Linked DNA regions of Neorhizobium galegae. Each later gene encodes a partner of the first gene's protein in a complex. Links are inferred from orthologs where the notes say so. Each region holds a gene or a part of one and is shown in the gene's direction. Other genes may lie near its edges. The genes, in order: LZK81_RS22665 and dapF.

The links.
Region 2: the proteins of LZK81_RS22665 (region 1) and dapF are in contact, whole or in part, in a solved structure (PDB 5YGU), measured with the Escherichia coli proteins. The link is inferred for Neorhizobium galegae from one-to-one orthologs.

What each region holds. Positions count from the first base shown.
Region 1 is NZ_CP090095.1:4,619,504-4,630,710, forward strand. The notes cover bases 4,193-6,980. They hold LZK81_RS22665 (RNA pyrophosphohydrolase), read left to right. Parts: upstream 4,193-5,207; coding sequence 5,208-5,753; downstream 5,754-6,980. Other genes in these bases: LZK81_RS22660 (divergent polysaccharide deacetylase family protein), read left to right, coding at 4,193-5,191; bfr (bacterioferritin), read right to left, coding at 5,870-6,355; LZK81_RS22680 (error-prone DNA polymerase), read right to left, coding at 6,782-6,980. Also shown: rsfS (ribosome silencing factor), read left to right, coding at 20-481; 23S rRNA (pseudouridine(1915)-N(3))-methyltransferase RlmH, read left to right, coding at 590-1,072; LZK81_RS22650 (murein hydrolase activator EnvC family protein), read left to right, coding at 1,164-2,579; LZK81_RS22655 (S41 family peptidase), read left to right, coding at 2,569-3,903; more of LZK81_RS22660, read left to right, coding at 3,992-4,192; more of LZK81_RS22680, read right to left, coding at 6,981-10,219; LZK81_RS22685 (DNA polymerase Y family protein), read right to left, coding at 10,216-11,207. UniProt on the Escherichia coli protein: Master regulator of 5'-end-dependent mRNA decay.
Region 2 is NZ_CP090095.1:4,293,329-4,304,554, reverse strand. What follows is about bases 5,400-8,206. They hold dapF (diaminopimelate epimerase), read left to right. Parts: upstream 5,400-6,231; coding sequence 6,232-7,182; downstream 7,183-8,206. Other genes in these bases: mtaB (tRNA (N(6)-L-threonylcarbamoyladenosine(37)-C(2))-methylthiotransferase MtaB), read left to right, coding at 7,179-8,206; LZK81_RS21200 (biliverdin-producing heme oxygenase), read left to right, coding at 5,400-5,875. Outside these bases: LZK81_RS21220 (MBL fold metallo-hydrolase), read left to right, coding at 1-871; LZK81_RS21215 (RNA polymerase sigma factor), read left to right, coding at 1,037-1,639; LZK81_RS21210 (FecR family protein), read left to right, coding at 1,636-2,565; LZK81_RS21205 (TonB-dependent receptor), read left to right, coding at 2,707-5,256; more of LZK81_RS21200, read left to right, coding at 5,285-5,399; more of mtaB, read left to right, coding at 8,207-8,465; LZK81_RS21180 (septation protein A), read left to right, coding at 10,131-10,814; LZK81_RS21175 (DUF2585 domain-containing protein), read left to right, coding at 10,874-11,226. UniProt on the Escherichia coli protein: Involved in the succinylase branch of the L-lysine biosynthesis and in the biosynthesis of the pentapeptide incorporated in the peptidoglycan moiety. Catalyzes the stereoinversion of LL-2,6-diaminopimelate (L,L-DAP) to meso-diaminopimelate (meso-DAP).

The sequences.
Region 1 (11,207 bases):
GCGGCCGAGTCGGACTCGGATTCGCGTTAGTGCCTGTTGCTGTTACCGGAAGAAAGGACAAACCCTGACAACAGTACACGCCAAGGGAAGGACGGCCTCCGTTCTCCCGCAGAGCCTGGAACGTGGCGCCGATGCTGCCGCCCGTGCTCTCGAACTGGTCCTCGCAAGCCTTGAGGACTCCAAAGCTGAAGATATCGTCACCATCAACATTGTTGGAAAATCAGCGCTCGGGGACTACATGGTCGTTGTCTCCGGTCGATCGAACCGACATGTCATGGCCATCAGCGATCACCTGATTTCCGATCTGAAGGACGAGGGGCTTGGCAACGCCCGCGTCGAAGGTCAGGAAACGGGTGACTGGGTGCTCATTGACACCGGCGACATCATCGTTCACGTGTTCCGCCCGGAAATTCGCGCGTTCTACAACATCGAAAAGATGTGGGCGACGCCGGATATCGAGGAAGGCACGCTGCTGCACTGACGGGTTCGGGCATGCCCTGAACCGGTCGGACTGAGGTCGAAATCACGCGGCTGGGTGCCAACTCGCCGCAGGGTGGAATTTTCGGCCGCAAAACCAACGGATAGGGACATGCGAATAAGCCTTTTCGCCGTGGGACGGCTAAAGACCGGACCGGAGAAGGAACTTGCGTCCCGATATCTCGACCGTTTCGCCAAGGCTGGCCCGGCGGTGGGCCTGGAATTGTCGAAACTGATCGAGATCCAGGAAAGTCGCGCATCGAATGCCGATACCCGCAAGCGCGAAGAAGCCGGCGCGCTCGAAAAGGTGCTTCCCGAAGGCGCGGTTCTCATTCTTCTCGACGAACGGGGCAAGGCGCTCGACAGCGAGGCTTTCGCCGGTGTGATCGGCCGATATCGCGACAGCGGCAAACGCGACCTGATGCTGGTGATCGGCGGCGCCGACGGGCTCGACCCGGACTTGCGCGAACGGGCCGATATGGTGCTCAACCTCGGCTCGATGACATGGCCGCATCAACTGGTGCGCATCCTGATTGCCGAACAGCTCTACCGCGCCGTCACCATTCTCTCGGGCCATCCCTATCACAGAGCTTAAACGATCGTTTACCTTCAAACACGATGTTGTTTGTGGCCTCGCCGGGCAAATCAGCTTAGGCTTTCTCGATCCGGCGAATAGCGGAGCGGGAATGCGGACAATCAAGATCACATCGTACCGGCGCGCGCTGCTTCTGGCGGCGGGTCTCGGTTTCGTGCTGATCCCGCCCCTCCAGATCTCCAATACCGCCCGCGCCCAGAATGCGGCCTCGCCGACGGCGCCCCAGGCGGCATCGGCCGCGGCAGTCGATCCCACGGCCGATCTGCAGCGCCGCCGCAACGAAACCCGCGGCGAGCTCGAAGTTCTGACCAAGAGCATGAAGATTTCGGGCGACAGGGCTGCCGCCATCGAAAAGAACATCGCCGATATCAGGAAGAACACCGCCGATGTCCGCCAGGCGCTGATCGATTCGGCGGCACGCCGCAGGGGGCTGGAAACCAAAATCCTCGACAGCGAGAAGAAGATCACCGAACTGAAGCTCAAGGAGGACGGTATCCGCACCTCCCTGCGCGGCCGCCGCGCCGTGCTGGCCGAAGTGCTCGCCGCCCTGCAGCGCATGGGCCGCAATCCTCCTCCGGCACTTCTGGTGACGCCCGATGATGCGCTCGCCTCCGTTCGCAGCGCGATCCTGCTCGGCGCCGTCGTTCCCGGCATGCGCCACGAGGCGGACAAGCTCGTTGCCGACCTTCAATCCTTGGCCTCTCTCCAGGCGCTGGCGATGACCGAGAAGACCACCGTCTCCAGCACCATTGCCGCGAGCCTCGAGGAGGACCGGCGCATGGCCCTGCTGCTTGCGGAAAACGAAAAGTTGAACAAGCGCAACGCGGCCGATCTCGACGCCGAGCGCCGCCGCTCCGAGGAGCTCGCCGGTCGCGCCACCACGCTCGAGAACCTCATCCAGTCGTTCGAAGGCGACATCGCCTCGGTGCGCGAGGCGATCGATCGGGCACGTGCCGAAGAAGAGCGCCAGCGCATGATGTCGGACGCCGAACGCGAAAGGGCAAAGCAGCTTGCCCAAAGCGGCGTGCCTGACAAAAACCGCATTGCGCCCGCATACGCGTTTTCGAGCCTCAAGCAGAGGCTGGAGCTTCCGGTCGCCGGAGATGTATTGCGGTGGTTCGGCGACGCCGACGGGACAGGGCACACGGCGAGAGGCATGACTGTTGCTTCGAACGCGGGTGCCGTGGTGACGGCGCCGGCTGACGGCTTGGTGGTTTTCGCCGGAGCCTTCCGGAGTTACGGACAGATGATCATCCTCAATGCCGGAGATGGATACCATCTGGTTCTGACCGGCATGGACGTTGTGAACGCGCGGCAGGGCAAGTTCGTTTTCGCAGGTGAACCCATTGCCGTGATGGGTGAGAAAAGAGTGGCAAGCGCAACCGCATTGGCGCTGGAAACAGATCGTCCAACGCTTTACATTGAATTCCGAAAAGATGGCACACCGGTCGATTCCAAGCCGTGGTGGACCTCGAAAGAAACTGGAAGGGCACGAAATGATTCGTAGGGCTTCTCTTGTCATCGTCGGTGCACTCTTGGGTGCGACCGCGATGAGCGTGATTTATTCGGCCGGTGTGCCGGCGCAGGCCGCCGGCCCTTCGACCTACCGGGAATTGTCGATCTTCGGCGACGTGTTCGAACGGGTCCGCGCCCAGTATGTGACGCCGCCGGATGAGGAAAAGCTGGTCGAGAACGCCATCAACGGCATGCTGACCTCGCTCGACCCCCATTCGAGCTTCATGAATTCCAAGGATGCCGAAGACATGCGCACGCAGACGCGTGGCGAGTTCGGCGGCCTCGGCATCGAAGTGACGATGGAGAACGAACTCGTCAAGGTCATCGCGCCGATCGACGATACGCCCGCTTCCAAGGCCGGCATTCTCGCAGGCGACTTCATCTCCGAGATCGATGGCGCGCCGGTGCGCGGCCTGAAGCTCGAAGAAGCCGTCGAGAAGATGCGCGGCGGCGTCAACACCCCGATCAAGCTGACGATCATCCGTCAGGGCGCCGACAAGCCGCTCGACATCACCGTGGTACGCGACATCATCGCGGTCCGCGCCGTGAAGTCCCGTGTCGAAGGCGGCGATGTCGGTTATGTCCGCGTCATCTCCTTCACCGAGAAGACCTATGACGACCTCGAAAAGGCGATCAAGAAGATCAAGGCGGACGTCCCGGCGGACAAGCTGAAGGGCTACGTACTCGATCTGCGCCTCAACCCGGGCGGTCTGCTCGATCAGGCGATCAACGTTTCCGACGCCTTCCTGGAACGTGGCGAAGTGGTTTCGACCCGCGGCCGCAATGCCGACGAGACCCGCCGCTTCAACGCTGGCCCCGGCGATCTGACCGACGGCAAGCCGGTCATCGTACTTGTCAACGGCGGCTCGGCTTCCGCTTCGGAAATCGTCGCCGGTGCGCTCCAGGATCTGCGCCGTGCCACGGTTCTCGGCACGCGCTCCTTCGGCAAGGGTTCGGTTCAGACGATCATCCCGCTCGGCGATGCCGGCGCGCTGCGTCTGACCACCGCGCTCTATTACACGCCGTCGGGCAAGTCGATCCAGGGCACCGGCATCCAGCCGGATATCAAGGTCGATCAGCCGCTGCCGCCGGAACTGCAGGGCAAGATCCGGGCTGAAGGTGAATCCAGCCTGCGCGGCCACATCCAGGGTGCAGCCGAGACCGACGAAGGTTCCGGTTCCGCAGCCTACGTGCCGCCGGAAGCCAAGGACGACATCCAGCTCAACTATGCGCTCGACCTCTTCCGCGGTACCAAGAAGGACCCGTCCTTCCCGCCCAGCCCGGACAAGGCGGCGGCAGCCACGATCAAGAAGTAAAGACATCCATCGGGCCGGCCAGCGTGACGCGTCGAAAACGTCTCGCTGGCCGGTTCTTCGTATCTGCTGAAGAAACGCGGAACAGACCTTGGGCACCGATCTCCATGCACCGCTCGGACAGAACCGGCCGGCCGCTCGGCGACGGAACCGAAGGTTTTCTCTCGCAATCGTTTTCGCGATGCTCACGGTTGCCGGCGTCCTGGGACTTTCGCTCTACGCCATGCGCGGCGATGATGCCCTGAAGCGAACCGCCTCCAACATTCCGCCTGCTTCCAAGCCGGAAGAGACCCAGCCCTCCGCCAAACCCGACCCGAACGCGGCGCCGCAGCCATCCGTCGGCATGCCTCGTTCCGATCCCGGTTCCGGGGCCAATATCGAGCGGACGCTCACCGATGACGGGTCGGTCGTGACCAAGTATACGCCACGCTCGCGCGATGGCAGCGGGCCGGTAATGATCGGCACCCAGCGGATCGGCCAGGACCCTCGCATGGCTGCCCAGCCCAACGACGCGCTTCTGGAGGATTCGCCCCATGGCCGGTTGCCGATTGTCGGACCCGGCGGGCAGCGGCCGATGGATCAATATGCGCGCCCCTGGTCGGGCGCGCGCGGAACCCGCATCGCGATCGTCGTCGGCGGTCTCGGCCTCAGTCAGACGGGCACCCAGCGGGCAATCCGCGACCTGCCGCCGACAGTGACGCTCGCCTTCGCCGTCAGCGGCAACAGCCTGCAGCGCTGGATGCAGGAAGCCCGCCGCGCCGGCCACGAAATCCTGATCCAAGTGCCGTTTGAACCATTTGATTACCCGGCGAACGATCCAGGCCCCGGGACCCTGCTGACCAAGATGTCAGCGAAGGATAATCTCGGCCGCCTTCACCGGGCCATGGGCGAGATTACCAACTATACCGGCGTCATGAACTATCTCGGCGGCCGCTATCTCTCGGATGCCGGCGCGTTGGAACCGGTCCTGCGTGATATTTCCAAGCGGGGACTGCTTTTCCTCGACGACGGGACATCCGCGCAGTCGAAGACGGCGATCGTTGCCAAGGCGATCGAACTGCCCCATGCCTTTGGCGATCTGACGCTTGACGGGCAGTTGCAGAAGGACGCCATCCTCAAGAAGCTCGACGAACTCGAGCGTATTGCCGGCCGTAAGGGCACGGCAATCGGCATCGCCTCGGCTTTCGACGAGAGCATCGATGCGATAAGGCAATGGAGCGAGGAAGTCTCGCAGCGCGGTATCGAGATTGTCGGCGTCTCGTCGCTTGCGGGCGAAAGCGTCGGACCGTAGTCGATCGGAGTTATCCATGAGCAAGAAAGACAAACGTTCGGTCGTCGCCGAAGAGCTTCCCTATCGCCCCTGCGTCGGCATCATGATTCTGAACCATGAAGGCCTTGTCTGGGCGGGTCGGCGCATCAGCAAGGGCAACAGCGAATTTGACGGTTCGCCGCAGCTCTGGCAGATGCCCCAGGGCGGCATCGACAAGGGCGAGGAGCCGCTTCCGGCTGCCTATCGCGAGCTTTACGAGGAAACGGGGATGCGCTCCGTCACCTTGCTTGCCGAGGCGAAGGATTGGATCAATTACGATCTGCCCGCACATCTGATCGGCATCGGGCTGAAAGGAAAATATCGCGGCCAGACCCAGCGCTGGTTCGCCTTTCGCTTCGATGGCGACGAAAGCGAGATTGCCATCAACCCGCCGCCTGGCGGACATGCGCCGGAGTTCGATGCCTGGGAATGGAAGCCGATGGCCGACCTTCCCGGCCTGATCGTGCCCTTCAAGCGCGCCGTCTACGATCAGGTCGTCGCGGAGTTCACCCACCTGGCCAAGGTGGCGACCGAACGGCTCTGACCCGCGGGAGTGGGCATCCGAATCGGCCGGCCGCCATGTGAAACGGCTTCGTAGGCGCAATGAAAAACCCGGCGAAGCGGATGCTTCGCCGGGTTTGTATATTCGGGTACAGCCGATTATTCGGCAGAATCGGCAGGTTCCGCGTTGAGGAGGCCGTAACGCTCCTCGCCGATTTTTGCCAGCAGATCGAGTTGGGTTTCGAGGAAGTCGATATGGCCTTCCTCGTCCATCAGAAGCTCTTCGAAGAGCTTCATCGAGACGTAGTCGCCAGCCGCGTGACAGATATCGCGGGAAGCCTTGTAGGCCGTGCGGGCATCATATTCGCCGGCAAGATCCGCCTCCAGGACTTCCTTGACGTTCTGACCGATGCGCAGCGGGGCAAGCGTCTGCAGGTTGGGGTGGCCTTCGAGAAAGATGATGCGATCGATAAGACGATCGGCATGATGCATTTCTTCGATCGACTCCGCCCGCTCTTTTTTTGCAAGCTTCTTGAAGCCCCAATCGTCCAGCAGGCGATAATGCAGCCAATACTGATTGACTGCGCCTAGCTCGAGAAAAAGTGCCTCGTTAAGCCGCTCGATGACCTTTGAGTCGCCTTTCAATGTCCGCTCTCCTGTTTTCCTCATGGAATTGTCTCAGGCGGGACATATATACGACCACCTCGTCTTCCGTCGAGTGGTGCGCGTCGTGATATTCCTCGGTCGTGCGGATGATCAGGTCGACAACGCCCGGGAAGCAGCCGCAGCAGCGACCGCGTTTCGCCATGGCATGATAGACCTTTGACGGTACGATGAGCTGCCAACAGTCTTCGTCAAGGAGTTGCGTGATGACGTCCTTGATTTCCCTGTCGGTGATGTAATTGCAACTGCAAACCAGCATTCTCGGTCGACCTGCCAAACATGACCTGTAACATCTTCTTTTTGCGAAAGCGGACAGTGGATGTCAAGAAAGAATCGACATATATGAGTCACTTCTTAAGGGAGGCTGCCATACCCACGGCTTCTTCCTTTGTATCATTGCATCGGTAATTAGTGGAAATTGCGGCCTTTCGGCATGACGCTCCCTGGACCGGCTTCGTAGGAATCGCGAGGCACCGCCTCCTTTGCACTTCCCCTGCGTGCCTCCTCCATTCCATTCGAACGCCTCTTCTGACGGTGGTCGCCGCTCGATTGCAACGCCTCGTCCGAGCGGGCCGATACGCCGAACCGCCTCGCCTCCTTCTGCAGCAAACCCAGCATCGGCGTAATGTCTTCGATATGCTCGACCACGGTATGGATGACGCCACTCTGGCTTTGCAGCCTCCCCCGGATCTTCACCAGCCGCGCGCCCATCACGACCGGCCTGTAGCGTTCGAAAATCTTCGGCCAGACAATCGCATTGGCAACGCCGGTCTCGTCTTCCAGCGTCATGAAGATGACGCCCTTGGCTGAGCCAGGCCGCTGACGGACGAGAACGATCCCGCCGATCGTCACCCTTCGCCCGTTTGGAACCGTCAAAAGATCGACGCTACGGGTAATCCCCATGGTCTTGAATTCCTCGCGCAGGAAAGAGACCGGGTGGGCTTTCAGCGAAAGCGAGAGATACCGATAATCCTCAATCACCTGTTCGCCAGGCAGCATTTCAGGCAGCGTCGCTTTCGCCTCTGGCCTCAGATCCATGCGATCGGCCACTTCGAACAGAGGCAGTTTCTCGGCAGCCCTCCTGGCATCGAGCCCCCTGACCGCCCAGAGCGCCTCACGGCGATTGAGACCTACGGAGTTGAAGGCATCGGCGTCCGCGAGCCGCTCGATATCCGACTTGTCGAGGCCGGACCGCTGCCAGAGATCGTGGATTGAGGTATAGCCCTCTCCTCGGTTGGCAATGAGCTTCTCGACCATGTCTTTTTCGGCAAGGCCCTTGACCTGTCGAAACCCAAGCCGCACGGCCCGCCGGGTCTTGATGACATCCCGCATGGATTCGTGGCGCTTATCGATCGCATTCCTGTCGAAGGCAGCCGCTTCCAAAGTGCAATCCCAATCCGAGCGATTGATATCGACGGGAAGAATTTTGACGCCATGTTCCCGCGCATCGCGAACGAGCTGCGCTGGCGCATAAAAGCCCATTGGCTGGGAATTCAACATCGCCGTGCAGAAGACATCCGGGTAATAGGTTTTGATCCAGGAAGAGGCATAGACAAGCAGAGCGAATGAAGCTGCATGGCTTTCCGGAAACCCGTATTCGGCAAAGCCCTCGATCTGACTGAAGCAGCTTTCTGCGAATTCTCTGGGATACTTATTCTCCAGCATGCCGGCAATGAAATCCCGCCTGAATTCCTCCACCCTTCCGGAACGCTTGAACGTCGCCATCGACCGGCGCAGCTTGTCCGCCTTCGCTGGCGAAAAGCCGGCTCCAGTAATGGCGATCTGCATCGCCTGCTCCTGAAAAAGCGGCACTCCCAGCGTCCGTTCAAGAACCTTCTCCAATTCAGGACCGGGGTATTCGATAGGCTGATTGTTCCGCTTGGCTTCGCGCCGCTTCAGATAGGGATGGACCATGTTGCCCTGGATGGGGCCGGGCCGAACGATCGCCACCTCAACGACAAGATCATAAAATTTCCGTGGCCTTAGACGGGGCAACATACTCATCTGAGCCCGGCTTTCGATCTGGAAAACCCCGATCGTATCGGCACGGCAGATCATGTCGTAAACATCATCCTGCTTATCCTGAAGCAGGCCAGCCAATGTCTCTTCCCGATCGTAATGCTGTTTCATAAGCTCGAATGCCTTTTTGAGGCAGGTCAGCATGCCGAGCGCCAGCACATCGATCTTCAAAAGCTTCAGCGTATCGAGGTCGTCCTTGTCCCATTCGACCATGTAACGGCCGGGCATCGCCGTCTTCATGATCGGCACGACTTCATCCAGCCGGTCGCGGGTTATCAGGAACCCGCCGACATGCTGGGTAAGATGGCGTGGAAAGCCCATGAGTTCCTTCGCATGGGCGATCACCTTGAGTGTCGTCCTGTCCGTCACATCCAGGCCGGCGACTTTGGCGTCCCGCTCCGAAAGCCCATCCTCCGACCAGCCCCAGACGGTACTGGAAAGCGCCGATTGCACATCTTCGGAAAGGCCGAAAGCCTTTGCGACTTCGCGGCCTGCCATGCGGGTCCGGTAACTGGTGACCGCCGCCGTCAAACCGGCATGGCGATAGCCGTAATGCTGGTAGATATACTGGATAATGTCCTCGCGTCGCGCATGCTCGAAATCCACGTCGATATCCGGCGGCTCGTTCCGCTCCGTCGAAATGAACCGTTCGAAGAGAAGCGTCGTGAATGTGGGATCGACCTCGGTGATGCCGAGGCAGAAACAGACGGTGGAATTGGCGGCGGATCCACGCCCTTGGCAGAGGATTTTGAGAACATATCTGGCATGCCAGACGATGTGGCGCACCGTCAGGAAATAGGGTTCGTATTCCATCTCCTTGATCAGATCGAGTTCGTACCTGATCTGGTTGGAGACCTTTTCCTCGATGCCGTTGGGATATCGGCGCTTTGCGCCTTCCCAGGTTAACCGTTCCAGGGTTTCGGACACAGTTTCGCCCGGGACGCTCTCGTCGGGATAGTTATGGCTGAGTTCATCGAGCGAAAATTTCAGCCCGCTGAAGAACTTTCCCGTATTGGCGATAGCGTCTGGATAGGCTCGGAAGAGCCGCGCCATTTCGGCGGCCTGCTTGATGTACCTTTCTCCATTCGGCGAGAGCCGAAATCCAGCTTCCTGGATCGTCACATGTTCGCGGATCGCCGTCACCACATCCGACAGGGAACGCCGATAAGGGAGATGGAAAAGGGGCAGATTGGTCGCAACCAAAGGCACCCGGCTGCCCGCAGCAATCTGGGCAAGCGAGCTGAAGACAAAGGCATCTCGTCCATCATAGGTCGGTGACAGAACCAGATAGATGTTCTTTTTGAACCGCTCCCGGTATTTACGGAGGCAGCTTTCCAAATGATGCCGATAGGTCATCTCTTCCGCGCGGGAAAAATCCGGCACGACTGCCAGCATCATCTCGTCGCACCATTCCAGAAGATCCCATTCTTCCAGAATGCAGGCCCCCTTGTCTGCCCTGAGTTTCCCCCGGCTCAGCAGGCGGCAGAGATTGGCCCAACCCTTCCGGTTCTGCGGATAGGCGAGAACATCCGGCGTCTGGTCGGAAAAAACGAGCCGCGCTCCCGGATAAAACGCGCAAGGGAGGATGGCCGCTTCCTCGTCTTTCTTTCTGCCCTGTTTCTGCTGAAGCTCGAAGGTTTCCTTCATGTTCCTGACTTGGCTATGCGCCCTCACCACGCCGGCAACGGAATTCCTGTCGGCGATACCGAGACCGGACAAGCCGGACACGCTGGCCGCGATGATCATCTCCTCCGGTTTGGCCGCTCCCTCCAGGAAGGAGAAATTGGTCTTGGCGCCGATCTCGAAAAAGGCGGGAGCATCGGTCATGCGAAAATCCCGTGCACCCGCCAGGTCGGTGCAGCCTTGCCGGCAACGTAATGACCTGCGCGGAAAATCCAGAAGCGGCGGCCGGCTTCACTTTCAAGCCTGAAATAATCGCGTTCCTCAACATCCTCCTCGTCATGCCACCATTCGGGCGAGATCCGCTCCGGTCCTTCGGCGCGGATGACCGCATGGACGATGCGGCGCCAGCGGAAACGCCGGGGAGGCCCATCCGGCACCGTTGCCGCAAAGGCTTCCACGAGCTCCGGATGCCGGAAAAGCCGCAAGGGCCGATCGCTTCTCGGCACGAAGGCGGAAAGCTCCCGGGTTTCTTCCCGGACGATCCGTGCCGCGATCGCCGGCACAAATATTTCCCCGCGCTCCGGCATATGGCTTTGTTTGGGATCGGCGACCTGCAGACAGTCGGCCCCGAGCCGGGCCGAAACCCGGTCGATAAAATCGGCGAGTGAGATTTCGCTGTCGCCATTGCCGGTGAAATCGCCCTGCGAAATCCTGAAGACGTCGTGCTGCAGCACGTTGAGGCGCAGGAGTTCGAAACCGAAACCGGCGTCGAGATCATCGTGCACGGCGTTCAGCCGCTCGGAAAACAGCGACGAGATTCGTTTCGGATCCTGCAACGGCTGCGAGGCACCGGCCGCGATGCGAAACACCCGGCCATCGACACGGAAAAGCACCAGTTCGAAAACCCGCCCCCCGACACCGCGAGCCTCCAGTTCCGATTTCAACGAAATGGCAATCTGGCCGGTGAGCTGGAGAATATGCTCTTCCGCCTGGATCGGTTCGGGAAGCCGCCGCTCGGCGGAAAGGGCCGCCACCGGACGGCGAGGCGAGATGGCTTCCTCATTGTGCCCGAGTGCCTGATCCAGCCGAAGCAACAGGTGCATGCCGAAACGGCGAGCCAGCGGCGCACGCGGCATCGGCAGAAGATCGCCGATCCTTTTCAGTCCGAGCTTGTAAAGCGATGCGACGGTGG
Region 2 (11,226 bases), 330 kb from region 1 along the record:
CGCCTGGCCGGACAGTTTTCCGAGCCCGTTTCCGCAGGCCGTCCCGGAAACCCGCGTCTCGGGCGACCGGCTGACCGTCACCATGGTCGGCCATGCGGCGATGCTGATCCAGGTCGCCGGCCTCAACATCCTGACCGATCCGGTCTGGGACGATCGCGCCAGCCCGGTGCGTTTCGCGGGTCCGAAGCGGGTCAATCCGCCCGGCATCCGTATCGGCGACCTGCCGCCGATCGATGTCGTGCTCGTCACCCATAACCATTACGACCATATGGACCTCGAGACCCTCCGGGTGCTGCAGGGCCGCGACAAGCCGCATTTCGTCACGCCGCTCGGCAATGACGCGCTCATCCGCTCCCGCGTCAGGGATGCGAGGATCACGGTGATGGACTGGGGCGGCCAAGAGCAGATCGCGCCCGGCATCGTCCTGCATTGCGAGCCCTGCCATCACTGGTCGGCGCGCGGGGTGGGCGACCGGCGTATGGCGCTGTGGGCCGCCTTCGTCTTCGAAACCCCCGCGGCCAAGATCTACCATATCGGCGATACCGGCTTTCATGGCGGCATCAATTACCGCGCGGCCCGTGAGAAACACGGGCCGTTCCGGCTCGCCAACCTGCCGTTCGGCGCCTACGAGCCGCGCTGGTTCATGCAGGCGCAGCACCAGAACCCGGACGAGGCGGTCGAAGGCATGCTTCTCTGCGACGCGGCTTTCGTCGCCGGCCATCATTGGGGTACGTTCGACCTCACCGACGAGGGGATCGAAGAGCCGCTGGCGGCGCTTCATGCCGCTCTCGATAGACGCCGCATTTCGCGCGACCGCTTCCGGCCCATGCGCCCCGGCGAAGTCTTCGAAGTGCCGACAATTTCCGTCTGAGCACGCCGGACCTGTTGCGAAAACGCGACAGATGGCCCCGAAGCGGCAAAAATTTCAGTCTCTGCCGCCGCCAATGCCCGGCTGCCCAACATGCTGATTTCACATAAAAACATGAGTACCGTTATCATATTATAAGATGTTCTTTGGATCCATTCCAAATCATTGATGTTGCGCCGCTTTTTAGGGGACGCTAAACGCGGTGCCGTTGGTCGGGCAGGTTTCGGCCTTGAGGTTACGGACTTGGACATCAGCCTTATCGAGCAGTTGCAGCAGACCGAGGAGGGGAAGCTGCAGCGGTTCTTTCTTCGGCGCCTGCGCAACAGGGAGGATGCGGCGGACGCGACACAGGAGACTTTTCTGCGGCTGCTGACGGCATCGCCGAAGGAGGATCTGCGCAATCCGCATGCCTATCTTTTCCAGGTCGCCCGGTCCGTCGCTCATGGCATCACCGCCCGGTTGATGCGCGACAGCGCGCTCTTCGCAGAAGAGATGGACCAGACGCAGGTTGCCGACGAGGCGCCAAGCCCGGAACGCGTGGTCGCCGCCCGCCAGCAGCTCGGACTTCTGATCGAGACGATTTCCTCCCTGCCGCCCAAATGCCGGGTCGTGTTCGTGCTCAGCCGGCTCGAAGGGCTTTCCAACGGAGAGATCGCGGAGAGGCTCGGGATCTCCCGAAACATGGTTGAAAAACACATCATCCGTGCACTCATGGCTTGCCGTCAGGCCCGACTTGCGGCATTGCCTCCCGCCGGGGGAGATTGCATATGACTAATGTTTCAGACAAGGCGCGTGAGGATGCCATTGCGGAGGAGGCGGCAGGCTGGGTCGCGCGGCTCGGCTCCCGCGATGCGACCGATGCCGATCGCCGCCGCTTCGAATTCTGGAAAATGCGGGATCCGGCTCACGCGGCTGCCTTTGAAGAGATGAGCTCTCTCTGGGGCGATCTCGCCGCTGTGCCGAAAACGGTCGCGCCGCGAAGGCGCCGGGTGATCGGGGGTGGCGTTGCCGCCCTGCTTCTGATGGGCTGTCTTGGCATCATCGCCAACGAGACCGGCCTCATCGCCCGGTATCGTTCGGATTTCTACACGCCGGTCGGCGTCATCCAGCGCATCGACCTCGATGACGGGTCGGTGGTGACGCTCAACACCGATAGCGCGATCAAGGTGCGATATGGCCAGACCGAGCGCCGGATCGTGGTCCTGCGCGGCGAAGCCTTTTTCGATGTCACCCCGAACCCGGCACGGCCTTTCGTCGTCAGCGGCGACGAAACCCAGGCGATCGCGCTCGGCACCCATTATGCGGTGCGGGTCGGCGAGCGCGACGAGGTGATGGTCGACGAGGGGCAGGTGGCGGTGACCGCCGGCTCCCAGCGCGCTGTGCTCGAAACCGGCGGCACCGCGCATCTCGGCGCCGATGGCCGCCTGGCAACCGGCTCCGGCGATGTCGCCGATCTGACGAGTTGGCGCAGCGGCAAGCTGGTCTTCTCCGGCCGGCCGCTCGGTGAGGTGCTCGACCAGATCGGCCGTTACCAGCGGGGCCGCATCATGGTGCTCGACGACCAGGCCTCGCAGTTGCGGGTCAGCGGCGTCTTTGCCGTGAACGATGTCGACCAGGCTTTCGCGGCTCTGCAGGAGAGCCTGCCGATCCGTGTCATCCGGGTTTCCGACTGGATCACGCTGGTCCGTTCGCGCTGAAGACATGCTCATCCGAAAAATTGAGTATTAAAATCATCTTTTTTTTTAAAAGCCGACGTCAGGAGTTGAAGCCTCCTTTCACTCATAACCACCAGGGGCCGCGATGAGAGCGGTCACGAAGTTTGAGTGCAGGGGGTCTAAATGAGTTTGAGGGGACCGCTTTTTTCGCGGCATGTCCGGATCGCGCTTGGTTGCGCATCATGGCTGGGCGGCATGGCTCCGGCCATCGCACAGCAGCCGGCGCAAGGCGTCCAGTCGCAGCAGGTCGCCGTTTCCATTCCCGCCGGGCCGCTTGAGAACGCACTTCTCGCGCTCGGCCGCCAGACCGACCTGCGTCTCGTCTATCGCAGCGAAATCACCGCCGGAAAGACCACGGGCGGCGTGACCGGTTCGCTGACGCCGTCTGCCGCCCTGTCGCGGCTGCTCTCCGGCACCGGCGTTTCCTTCCGGTCAAGCGGTGGCAATACGGTGACGCTCGAGGCTGCAGCTGCGGGTTCGGCGGCCAGCCCGCCGGATGGGTCGGATGATACGACGCTCGCGCCGATCGTGCTTCGCGACGGGGATAGCGACGGCGTGGATGCGCCTTACGAGACGGCGGGCTCGACGAGCTATATCACCGCCGAGCAGATCGAGCGGTTCCGCGGTTCCAGCGCCGGCGATGTATTCAAGAACGTGCCGGGCGTCATTTCGGCCAGCAATCACAGCAGCGGCTCAGTCAATGTCAACATCCGGGGCTTGCAGGGCCAGAACCGCGTTCGGGTCGCGATCGACGGTACGCAGCAGACGACGACCACCTGGCGCGGTTACGGCGGCGTCGATGACCGCACCTATATCGATCCGGACCTGATCGGCGGCGTCGGCATTTCCAAGGGACCGACGGGCGGCGCGGTGGGCGCCGGCGTCAATGGCGGCGTGGTCGAGATCACCACGCTGAAAGCCAAGGATATCGTCGAGGACGGCAGGCAATATGGCGGCCGCATCAAGATCGGTGCCCAGGACAACACGACAAGGGATTTTACGGTCAATTCCTACGACCAGCAGACCGATTCGGCCGAATTCCTCGATTTCACCAATGGCTCGGGCAGCTTTGCGCTCGGTACGGTGCAGGACAATTTCGATTTCGTCATCGCCGGTGCCCGCCGCTATCGTGGCAACTATTTCGCCGGCAAGCACGGCAAGAATTACTACGAGTTCCAGGGCCGCAATCAATTCCTCTCGCTCACCAAGCAGGGTGAAGAGGTCTTCAATTCGTCCAACGAATCCACCTCGTTTCTCGCCAAGGGTACGCTTCGCTTCGATGACGACCAGAGCCTGGAACTGGGCTATATCCGCTATGAAAGCCAGTTCGGCCAGATCATGACCTCACTTCTGACCTCGGGCGACAACACATTCCGGCAGGCGCCGCTATCCGATGTCACGACCGACACGTTCACCAGCCGTTATCGGTACAATCCCAGCGACCTGATCGATCTCAAGGTTAATGCCTGGCTGAGCATCGTCGACCAGAACTCCATGTCGACGGGTTTCGGTATTTATCTTCCGCAATTCAACATCAAACCGGGTGACGATCCCCGCTACGCCATGACCCATACCTGGGGCGGCGACATTTCGAACACGAGCCTGCTCGACACGGAATACGGGCCCTTCAAGGCCAATTACGGTGTGTCCTACCTGCTCGAGGATATCGATTCCCGGCGCTACTACAGCCGCAGTCAGTCAAACAGCCCAGGGGTCAAGATGGATCCCAGTATGGGCAACCGGTCGATCGCCAGCGTGTTTACCGACGGCCAGTGGGAGGCGACAGACTGGCTGACCCTCAATGCCGGGCTGCGCTATGACGGTTACTGGATGAACGACAAGGGTATCGAATCCAGGACCGGCATCCGCCACAAGGAAGGCGGCCGGTTCAACCCGTCCGTCAGTGCCATCGTAGAACCAATCGAAGGACTGCAGTTCTATGCGCTTTATGCCGAAGGCATGCGCCCCCCGACCATGCGCGAAACCATGGGCAATGACGGTAACGTCATCCAGAACCCCTATCTGAAGCCCGAGGTCTCGAAGAACTGGGAAATCGGCATCAATTACAGCAAGGATGGCCTGTTGCTCGCGGACGACGCGCTGCGTCTCAAGCTGTCCTATTTCAACAACAACTACACCGACTATATTTCCCGCGTGCCCTCCAATGCGGGGCCGGGGCAGCCGGTCTTCACCTTCGATAATCTCAGGAGCACCCGGTTCTCAGGTATCGAAATCTCCGGCTCCTACGAGGCCGGCCCGTTCTTCAGCGAAGGATCGGTGACAAAGTATCTGAGCTATGAGTTCTGCCGCACCCTTTCCACCTGCTCGGACACGACCGTGTCGATGGACTATGCCGCCAACCATATGCCGCCCGAAATCATGGCGAGCCTGACGCTCGGCATGCGCCTGTTCGACGACAGGCTGAGTTTTGGCACCCGCTTCACGCATGGCGGCGCGCGCCTGTCGCCGGTCACGCAGGAAGCCCGGATGTATACGGGCATGTGGATTCCCTATACGACCGTCGATGCGTTCGCCACCTACAAGATCACCGACCACTTGACGTTCGATCTCCAGGCGGAGAACTTGACGGATCGATTTTACGTGGATGCGCTCGACGGGTTCACGCCCGCTCCCGGCCGAACAATCCGAGCGTTCCTGACGGCTAAATTCTAAAGCATATAAGTATCTGGACATTGCACGCATGCAGATCGAACTTCAAACATCCTCCATCCAAACCCGGATCCAGCGCCTCAAAGCCCTGACCGATGCCACCCATGAGCGCCTCGACAAGCGCATCATGGCGGCCGATCCCTTCGCCAGCCGCGAGCGTTACGCGCTGTTCCTCGCCGTGCAGCATCATTTTCATGCCGATGTCGACCCGCTCTATCTCGATCCGCGGCTCAACGGCCTCGTCCCCGATCTTCCGAGCCGCGTCCGGCTTGAAGCGCTGCGGCAGGATATCGCCGATGTGACCGGCAGCGAGCCGCCCGTCCTCACCGCCGGGACGGTTGATCTGGGTATCCCGGCCGCACTCGGCTGGCTCTACGTCGCCGAAGGCTCGAATCTCGGCGCCGCCTTCCTCCTGAAGCAGGCGGCCAGGCTCGGCCTGTCCGAAGAATTCGGCGCCCGCCACCTCGCCGGCCACCCCGCCGGCCGTGGCCTGCATTGGCGCACCTTCGTCGCCGCTTTCAACGGGTTCGACATGTCGGAGGCGGAGGAAGCGGACATGGCCGAAGGCGCCAAGGCGGCGTTCCGGCGGGTGCATGCGCTGGTGGATGAGTTTTTCGTGTGATGGGGATGCGTGGATCCTCGGGTCAAGCCCGAGGATGACGGCGTTGGGTGTTTTCAGCGGGTGGCAAACTCGGGGTAAGGTCTGGGGTTAGTTCAATTTAGGGCCTATCCCTCACTCAACGACGAACGTCTGTCCGCGCCGACTATTGTTTTTTGGCACCCTCCGTCCTTTCCATTCGTCATCCTCGGGCTTGACCCGAGGATCCAGGGGCGGCGTATTCCAGCGCGCATGGCTGGTTCTCCCTCCCTGCCTGCCGACCACCGTCGCACAGAGGAAGCCCCCCACTGGTAATTCCCTGCCTTTTCCGCCATATACACCCCGATACGCGGGCAAATGGCCCGGAATGGATTGGCGTCATGACGGAACTGGTGGAATTCGCGCGGATGAACGGGCTTGGCAACAAGATCCTGGTCGTCGACATGCGCGGACGCACTGACAAGGTGACGCCGCAGGCTGCTATCGCGCTGAACGCCGATGCGGCCACGCAGTTCGACCAGATCATGGCGATCCACGATCCGAAGGCTCTAGGCACCGATGCCTGGATCGACATCCTCAATTCCGACGGTACGATGGCGCAGGCCTGCGGCAACGGCACGCGTTGCGTGGTGCAGGCGCTGAGCGCCGAGACCGGCCGCAAGACCTTTACCTTCCAGACCGTCGCCGGCATCCTCAACGCCGTCGAGCATGAGGACGGTACGATTTCGGTCGACATGGGCAAGCCGGTGTTCGAGTGGGACCGCATTCCGCTTGCCGAGGAATTTTTCGATACCAGCCGGATCGAGCTGCAGATCGGCCCGATCGACGCGCCGATCCTGCATTCGCCATCTGCGATGTCGATGGGCAATCCGCATGCCATCTTCTGGGTCGACCGCGATCCGATGAGCTTCGATCTCGAACGGTTCGGCCCGCTGCTGGAAAACCATCCGATGTTTCCGGAAAAGGCCAATATCACGCTGGCGCAGGTCACGTCGAAGTCGTCGCTGCGCACCCGTACCTGGGAGCGCGGCGCGGGCCTGACGCTTGCCTGCGGTTCGGCCGCCTGTGCCGCTGCCGTCTCCGCCGCCCGCACCGGGCGCACCGGGCGCACGGTGACGATCGACGTCGCCTCCAGCCCGGTCCGCCAGCCGCTTGTCATCGAGTGGCGCGGTGACGATCATGTCGTCATGACCGGGCCCGCCGAATGGGAATGGTCCGGCAGGGTCGATCCGCAGAACGGCAGTTTTACGCGTGACGCTGATGCTGATCAAAGGGGCGCGCCGGAGGCCCAATCTTCTCATGAGAACGAGCCGGAGGCTCGGGTCAATTGAGCGGCGTCGAGGTCATCACCTTCGGCTGTCGACTCAATACCTATGAATCGGAAGTGATGCGGGCGGAGGCCGAAAAGGCCGGGCTCAACAACGCCATCCTCGTCAATACCTGCGCCGTCACCGGCGAGGCCGTGCGCCAGGCCCGCCAGGCGATCCGTCGGGCGCGGCGCGAAAACCCGCATGCCCGGATCATCGTCACCGGCTGCGCCGCCCAGACGGAAAAAGAGACCTTTGCCGAGATGGCCGAAGTCGATGCCGTGCTCGGCAACGAGGAGAAGCTTAAAAGTGCCTCCTACCGGGCGCTGCCGGATTTCGGCGTCTCGGCGGAAGAGAAACTGCGCGTCAACGACATCATGAGCGTGCGCGCCACCGCGCCGCAGATGGTAAAGCATATCGACGGCCACGTGCGCGCCTTCATCCAGGTGCAGAACGGCTGCGACCACCGCTGCACCTTCTGCATCATCCCTTATGGCCGCGGCAATTCCCGCTCGGTGCCGATGGGCGCCGTGGTCGATCAGGCCCGGCGGCTCACCGAAAGCGGTTATCGCGAGATCGTGCTGACCGGCGTCGATGCCACCAGTTATGGCGCCGATCTCCCCGGCCAGCCGTCGCTCGGGCTTCTCGCCAAGACGCTGCTCAAACAGGTGCCGGAAATCCTGCGCCTGCGCCTGTCCTCGATCGACAGTATCGAGGCGGACAAACATCTCTGGGACCTGATCGCCGACGAGCCGCGGTTCATGCCGCATCTGCACCTGTCGCTGCAGCATGGCGACGACATGATCCTCAAGCGGATGAAGCGCCGCCATTCGCGCGCCGAGGCGCTCGCTTTCACCGAACAGGCGCGGCGGCTGCGGCCCGATATCGCCTTCGGGGCGGATATGATCGCCGGTTTCCCGACCGAGACCGAAGAGATGTTCGAGAATGCCGCGACGCTCTCGGAAGAGGCCGGCATCTCCTTCCTGCACGTCTTCCCTTATAGCCCGCGCTCTGGAACGCCGGCGGCCCGCATGCCGCAGGTCGATCGGGCGCTGGTCAAGGACCGGGCGGCGCGGCTGCGGGCGCGGGGCGAGGTGCTGCATCGCGTCCATCTCGACCGCATGGTCGGCACCGAGCAGGCGATCATCGTCGAGAATAACGGCATGGCGCATACGGAAAACTTTTCGCTGGTGGCAGTGCCGCGCCTTGTTCCCCGCGACTTCAAGCGCGTTATGATTACCGGCCATAACGGCAAACATCTGGAAATGCAGGTCACGTCCGCCCTTGTCCCGTCTCGGGCGGCGTAACCGGAACAGGTTCTCATGGCATTGAGCTTCATCAAACGTGTCTTCACCTTCGGCAAGCCTGTCGAGGAGCCGACGCCCGATGCGGTGAAGCCGGAAGACCTGGCCGCCATCCAGGCGGAACTGGAGCCGAAGTCGCGCGACGAAGACCTGCCGGTTTCGCCGGTCGATCCGGTGGCGCCGACGGAGATCGAGACGGCCGGTGGGCCTGTCGCGGATGTGGCGGTTGAGGATGTTGAGCCGAAGGCGGCCGAAGAGGATGAGCTGGCGCTGCTTTCCGGGGTCGAAGCCGTATCCGATATCGGCATGGTGCCATTGTCGCTGTTGCAGGCGGAGGCCGAGGCCGAGGCAGTTGAAGAGGGCGCGGCATCTCCGGAGGCACCCCCCTCTGCCCTGCCGGGCATCTCCCCCACAAGGGGGGAGATTACGGATGCGCTGTCGGCGCCAGCATCGGACGACAGTACAACAGGCTCGGCTGAAGTTTTGGGGCAAGGCGCGGGCCACGATTCGATCCCCCCCCCTTGTGGGGGAGATGCCCGGCAGGACAGAGGGGGGGTGCTTCTTCAGACGAAGCGGTCCCCGCTGTCGCTCCAAGTGAAGCGTCCCGCCCCGAACCCCCCCTCCCCAAGGGCTTCTCCACCTCCCGCCCGGAACCCACGCCCGAACCCGTCGCCATCCAGCCGAAACTCACCTGGTTCCAGCGCCTGCGCGCCGGCCTCGCGCGCACGTCGTCGCAGCTCACCGGCCAGATCAGCGCCCTTTTCACCAAGCGCAAGCTGGACGAGGAAACGCTGGAACAGCTCGAAGACCTGCTGATCCAGGCCGATCTCGGGGTCGAGACCGCCATGCGCGTTACCGGCGCGCTCTCCTCCGAGCGTTACGGCAAGGACGTGACCGGCGAGGACGTGTCGCGGATCATGGCCGAGGAGATCACCAGGGTTTTAAGCCCGGTCGCCAAACCGCTGGCGCTCGACCTCAATCACAAGCCGCATGTCATCCTCGTCGTCGGCGTCAACGGCACCGGCAAGACCACGACGATCGGCAAGCTCGCCGCAAAACTCTCCGGCTCCGGCCTCAAGGTCATGCTCGCCGCCGGCGACACATTTCGCGCGGCGGCCATCGAACAGCTGAAGATCTGGGCCGATCGCACCGGCTCGAGCTTCATCGGCACCAAGCTCGGCGCCGATGCGGCGGGGCTTGCCTATGATGCCTACGAACAGGCCCGCGCCAACAAGAGCGACGTGCTGATCATCGATACGGCCGGCCGGCTGCAGAACCGCACGGAGCTGATGGCCGAGCTCGAAAAGATCGTCCGCGTGCTCGGCAAGCTTGATCCCGACGCGCCGCATACGGTGCTGCAGACGCTCGACGCGACGACCGGCCAGAATGCCATGAACCAGGTCGAGATTTTCCGGAACGTTGCGGGGGTCAGCGGGCTTATCATGACGAAGCTCGACGGCACGGCGCGGGGCGGCATTCTCGTGGCGATCGCCGCCAAGCACAAGCTGCCGGTCTATTTCATCGGTGTCGGCGAGGGTGTCGACGATCTTGAACCCTTCGAGGCGCAGGATTTTGCGCGCGCCATTGCCGGGATTGCCCATTGATGCCACAAATCTGCCTTGGCACTCGCGCAGGGCCAAGGCAGGACGAAGCAGGTTTGACCAATATATGAAATTCGAAAGCGATACGACGCCCACCGCCGCCGACCGGCACCATCCGATGCTGAAGCTCTCGCTTGAGCTCGGGCCGCTGCTCGTCTTCTTCTTCGCCAATCTGCGCGGAGAATGGCTTGCCGCGACCTTTCCGTGGCTTTCGGTGCTCGGCGGCCCGCTGTTCATCGCCAGCGGCCTGTTCATGCTCGCGACCGTCATATCGCTCGTCGTCTCGAAGATCGTTCTCGGGCATCTGCCTATGATGCCCTTCATTTCCGGCATCGTTGTCCTCGTTTTCGGCGGGCTGGGCATCTGGCTGCAGGACGAGCTTTTCTTCAAGATGAAGCCGACCATCATCAACACGCTGTTCGGTGTCGTGCTGCTCGGCGGACTGCTGTTCGGCAAATCGCTTCTCGGCTATGTGTTCAATGCGGCCTTCCAGCTCGATGATGCCGGCTGGCGCAAGCTGACCATCCGCTGGGGCGTGTTCTTCCTGTTCCTTGCCGTCCTCAACGAGATCGTCTGGCGCGGCGCCAACGCCTATTATCTGCCCGACGCCAAGGCGGCGGATAACTTCTGGGTGGCCTTCAAGGTCTGGGGTACGATGCCGATCACGCTGATCTTCACGATGACGCAGATGCCGCTGATCATGCGCCATACGATCCAGGAGCCGGCAGGCAACGCCGAGGCCGAAAAGTGACCGCGGCGGAATTCTCCCCATCGAGTTCGTCCTCCAAGCGCTGGCTTCTCGCTGCGCTCATCCTCTTTCTGCTCCAGATCGCCATCCTCTACGCGATGGGCCGCATTCCGATCTGCGAATGCGGTTATGTGAAGCTCTGGGAAGGCGGGGTGAATACCAGCGGCAATTCTCAGCACCTCTCCGACTGGTACACGCCGTCGCATATCATCCACGGCTTCCTCTTCTACGGTCTCGGCTGGCTGATCCTGCGCCGCGCGCCGCTGACCGCCCGGCTGTCGCTGGCGGTGCTGATCGAGGCTGCGTGGGAGATTGCCGAAAATTCCCCACTGATCATCGACCGCTACCGCACCGCGACCATGGCGCTCGGCTATACCGGCGACAGCATCCTCAATTCGGCGATGGACACGGTGTT